DNA from 2 places in the Leifsonia sp. Ger2509 genome. Region 2 is predicted to be linked to the other one. Evidence: predicted binding sites of a transcription regulator. Region 2 holds the regulator's gene; the other holds the start of a gene.
What was found. Region 2 encodes LexA, which represses DNA repair genes until DNA is damaged. Its sites were predicted from a motif close to TCGAACANNTGTTCGA; they were not measured.
Positions count from the first base shown of each region.

Region 1: ACV7NN_RS02250 (DUF6504 family protein) is a predicted target of LexA. The motif match lies at 1,342-1,357, and genes of this name have one in related genera.

Region 1 is NZ_JBUYVB010000003.1:421,005-423,391, reverse strand. It holds gene ACV7NN_RS02260 (VIT1/CCC1 transporter family protein) at 1-683, shown strand, start outside; gene ACV7NN_RS02255 (DUF1707 SHOCT-like domain-containing protein) at 782-1,255, opposite strand; gene ACV7NN_RS02250 (DUF6504 family protein) at 1,382-1,672, shown strand; gene ACV7NN_RS02245 (DUF3097 domain-containing protein) at 1,721-2,387, shown strand, end outside.
Region 2 is NZ_JBUYVB010000003.1:795,354-797,740, reverse strand. It holds gene ACV7NN_RS04130 (sensor histidine kinase) at 1-67, shown strand, start outside; gene ACV7NN_RS04125 (response regulator transcription factor) at 64-729, shown strand; gene lexA (transcriptional repressor LexA) at 750-1,439, opposite strand; gene ACV7NN_RS04115 (LysM peptidoglycan-binding domain-containing protein) at 1,719-2,102, shown strand; gene ACV7NN_RS04110 (histidinol-phosphate transaminase) at 2,139-2,387, shown strand, end outside.

The DNA of each region.
Region 1 (2,387 bases), 370 kb from region 2:
ACCGCCTCTCCGGCACCTTCCGGGCCGCCGTCTTCGGCGCCAACGACGGCCTGGTCAGCAACCTCGCACTCGTCCTCGGAATCAGCGCGAGCGGCGTCCCCACCCATGTCGTGCTCCTCACCGGACTGTCCGGGCTTCTCGCGGGCGCACTGTCGATGGGAGCCGGGGAATACGTCTCCGTCCGGTCGCAGCGGGAACTGCTCGAAGCATCCACACCGAATCCCCAGACGCGCACAGCACTTCCCGACCTCGACGTCGACGCGAACGAGCTCACACTGGTCTACCGGGCGCGCGGAATGGGCGCCGACGAGGCGGCCGCGCACGCGACGGAAGTCCTCCGCGACTTCACCGTCGATCCGGACGCCGGATCCGCGGACGAGGAGACCGTCGACGCGCACGAAACGATCGGGACCGCGTGGAGTGCGGCGATCTCGAGCTTCTGCTTCTTCGCATCCGGTGCGCTCGTTCCGGTGCTCCCCTACCTGTTCGGTCTGCAGGGTACGACCGCGGTCCTCGTCGCTGCGGCGCTCGTCGGAATCGTGCTCCTGTCGACCGGTGCGGTCGTCGGGCTGCTGTCCGGCGGGCCGCCCCTGCGCCGCGCTCTGCGCCAGCTCGGGATCGGCTACGGCGCCGCCGCCGCGACCTACCTGCTCGGCCTGCTGTTCGGGACGACCCTGGGGTGACGGGTGCCGGGCGACGGGCGACGGCGCTCAGTATCGCTCGGTGCGCGGGACATGTCGACCCGTGCTCGACGGAGTTCGCTGACCCGAGCGCGGTCAGGTCAGCGGTCGCGGTTCCGGTTGCGGTCGTGACCCTGGCCGCCGTCCGCGTAGGCGATGATCGCGACCACCGGGATCAGGAGGAACCACAGCCAGCTGTACGCGAAACCCCACAGCGCGCTCGTCAGGAAGAACAGGATCAGTGCGATGAAAGGGATGATCGCTGTCCACACGACGCGCCACCGTGCCGGCGATCCCCCGCCATAGCGGTCCCAGTCCCGGTCGTGTGAGGCGTCGCTGGAGGGGGTGAACGTTCGAGTCGCGTTCGAAGCAGGAAGCGCACCGGGAAGGTCGGCGAACAGCGGTGCGAGGTCTCCTCTGGTGACTGCGGCCCGGGCGGCCGCCGTCCGCGTGGCAAGCTCCGAGTCGGTGAGCCGGCCATCCCTCCTGTGCCCTTCGAGGGATGCGACCGCCTGGTCGCGTTCGGCGTTGCTCAAGCGGAACCGGGATTCCGACGGATCGGTGAAGTCGCTCATGAAGTAATTGTGGACCCCGTTGCAACATGGATACACGGTCGACCGGGCTTTCCATCAACCCCTCTCCGGACCTACACTCGAGACATTCGAACATACGTTCGAATCCGCGAGAAGGGGCGAATGGACATGGCGGAGATCGATGAGGCCGTCACCGTGTGGACGACCGATGACGGCGTGCCCGAGCGGATCGTGTGGCGGTCGACACCGTACCTCGTCACCGACACCCCGACGGTCTGGGCGGACACCTGCGAATGGTGGCGACCATTCGAACCCAATGAATACGGGATCGGCAGTGTCCCCCGCCGGATCGGCGGGTGGAGGTTCCAGGCGACGAGTGACTGGGGCGAAGCGCACGTCTTCGACGTTCGGCACGACGACACACGACGGAGCTGGAATCTCGTGCGGATCTTCGACTGACCGCGTGCCATTTCTGCGCTCCCCGACCGTGCGAACTACGCTCGCCGGGTGACGTATGACCGCTACAGCTCCGATGTGCTCGCATCCGGATGGAAGACCGCCGGCCAGAAGCCCGTTCCCGACGTCGAAGCCGTGCGTGACCTCGTCGTCGAAGATGCAGCGAGCGGGTTCTGTGGAGCAGTCACGCGGATTGAGAACGCGACCGTCGAACTCGAAGACTACTTCGGGAAGAAGCGGGTGTTCCCGCTCGGCAGCGGGTTTCTGATCGATGGGGAGGCCGTCACGCTCGTCGTCCCCAGGGCGGCGGATGCGGGAACACGCGCGCGGACCGCATCCGGTTCCTTCCGGGTCGGCGACGCGCCCGCACGCGTCGCCAGGGCGAGCCGCATCTTCGTCGAAGGCCGGCACGATGCTGAACTCGTCGAAAAAGTGTGGGGTGACGACCTCCGGGTCGAAGGCGTCGTCGTCGAATACCTCGAAGGCGTGGATCACCTCGACGAGATCGTGCGCGACTTCGCGCCAGGCGCGGGACGGCGGATCGGCGTGCTGGTCGACCACCTCGTCCCGGGCTCGAAGGAGAGCAGGATCGCGGAGCAGGTCGCGCGCGGTCCGTACGGGAAGAACGTGCTCGTCGTCGGACATCCCTACGTCGATGTGTGGCAGTCGGTGAAGCCGGAGCGGCTCGGGCTGAATGCGTGGCCCGTCATTCCGCGGA
Region 2 (2,387 bases):
GACCGGCACGTCTCCGCTCGGCGGCTTCCTCGTGTCCGCGGTGCTGCCGATCGAGGAGCCGGCATGATCCGCGTCCTGCTCGCCGACGACCAGGCGCTCATCCGCGAGGGATTCCGCGCGATCCTCGATCGCTCCGATGACATCGAGGTCGTGGGCGAGGCGGCGGACGGCCTCGAAGCGGTCGACCTGGCACGCCGGACGCGGCCCGACGTGATCGTGATGGATGTGCGGATGCCGCGGCTCGACGGGATTGCGGCCACCGCATCCGTGGTCGGCGATCCTTCGCTCCCCGACACCCGGGTGCTCGTGGTCACGACCTATGAACTGGACGAGACCGTCTTCGCCGCGCTTCGCGCCGGTGCGAGCGGATTCCTTCTGAAGGATCTGGAGCCGGACGACCTGCGGCGCGCGGTGCGGGTCGTCGCGTCGGGGGAGTCCCTGCTCGCGCCGAGTGTCACGGGCCGGCTGATCGCCCGGTTCGCGACCGTTCCGCGCCGGGACGAGGCCATCGAGGAGAAGCTCGCCCGGCTCACCGAGCGGGAACGCGAGATCGTCGCGCTGGTGGCGTCGGGCCTGAGCAACGCGGAGATCGGTGTGCGGCTGTTCATCAGCCCGGCGACGGCCAAGACCCACGTCTCGCGCGCGATGGCGAAGCTGGATGCGCGCGACCGGGCGCAGGTGGTCGTCTTCGCCTACGACTCGGGCATCGTTTCAGCGCCCGGCCCCTGACGCGGCGCAGCGCCGGATGCTCAGACGGCTCGGAGGACCGCCACCACTTTGCCGAGCACCTCGGCGAAGTCGCCCAGGATCGGCTCGAAGTTCGAATTGCGGGGAAGCAGCCAGGTGTGCCCGTCCCGCTGGCGGAAGACTTTGACCGTGGCTTCGCTGTCGAGCATGGCCGCTACGATGTCGCCGTTCTCCGCCGTCTTCTGCTGCCGCACGACCACCCAGTCGCCGTCGCAGATGGCCGCGTCGATCATCGACTCGCCGACGACCTTGAGCATGAAGAGATCGCCGTTGCCGACGAGCTGGCGGGGGAGCGGGAAGACCTCTTCGACCTGCTGGTCAGCCGTGATCGGCACGCCCGCCGCGATGCGACCGACAAGAGGGACCATGGCCGCGTCGCCGACCGGGGTCTGGTTCTCGTAGTCGAGGCTCTCGGATGCGGTGGACGGCAGGTCGATCAGGATCTCGAGTGCGCGGGGCCGGTTCTGATCACGACGGAGGTAGCCGCTCAGCTCCAGCTGGTTGAGCTGGTGCGTCACGCTCGAGAGGGAGGACAGGCCGACGGCGTCGCCGATCTCTCGCATGCTCGGCGGATAGCCGCGCTGGCTCACGGAGCGCGCGATCACGTCGAGGATGGCGAGCTGCTTCTCGCTCAGGTTCTTGCGACGGCGGGTGCCGCCGCGTTCCCGCCCTGCTCCGGTGTCGTTCGTCACTTCCCCGTCCCTTCGTGACCGCCTCCGCGTCCGTTCCGGAGGCTGCGCCGGAACGAATGTCGGTGGTGCCTGGTTGAGTGAACTCCAGACAATCGAAACTGTATCCACGATGCAGCGCTGAAACAAACATGTGTTCGAGTGTGTTGCGATATTCGTTCCATAATCGGCGTCTGCGGAGTGGTTGAAGTTTCGAACATTCGAAGATATATTCGGAACATAGCTTCGCATCCGGCCCTCCCGGCCGAGTGCCGGATGCGAATACTCCCAGGAGGACAGGCCATGACTGCAGCGATCCAGATGCCGACGCATTTCGCCGGTGCAACATCCCGCCCCGCCGGCGCAGCGACCACGCACCTCAGGCTGACCCGACGTGGACGCGTCGTGATCACGTCGCTCGCGGCCGTGCCGCTCGTCATCGGCGCCTTCCTCTTCGCCGTCAACGGCGGTGGAGCGATCGCGACCGGGTCGACCACCCACACGCAGTTCTCCTACGTGACGGTCCACTCCGGCCAGTCGCTGTGGAGCATCGCGGAGAAGGTCGCACCGAGCGCCGACCCGCGCGACGTGATCGCCGACATCGTTTCGCTCAACCAGCTTCAGTCGGCCGTCGTGACGCCGGGGCAGCGCATCGCCATCCCGGCGCAATACAGCGCAACGCACTGAGAGAGCACCCGTTAGAGCCGCATTAGCATTGGGTGGGTGACCTCCCTCTCCGATCTGCCTATTCGCGATGACCTGCGGGGAAAGACCCCCTACGGCGCACCCCAGAAGACCGTTCCGGTCGCGCTGAACGTCAACGAGAACACGCATCCGATCCCGGACGACGTCGCTGCCGATATCGTGGCGGCGGTCGCCACGGCGATCAAGGGGGTCAACCGCTACCCGGACCGGGAGTTCGTCGAGTTGCGCGAAAGCCTGGCCCGCTATCTCGGGCACGACCTGACACCC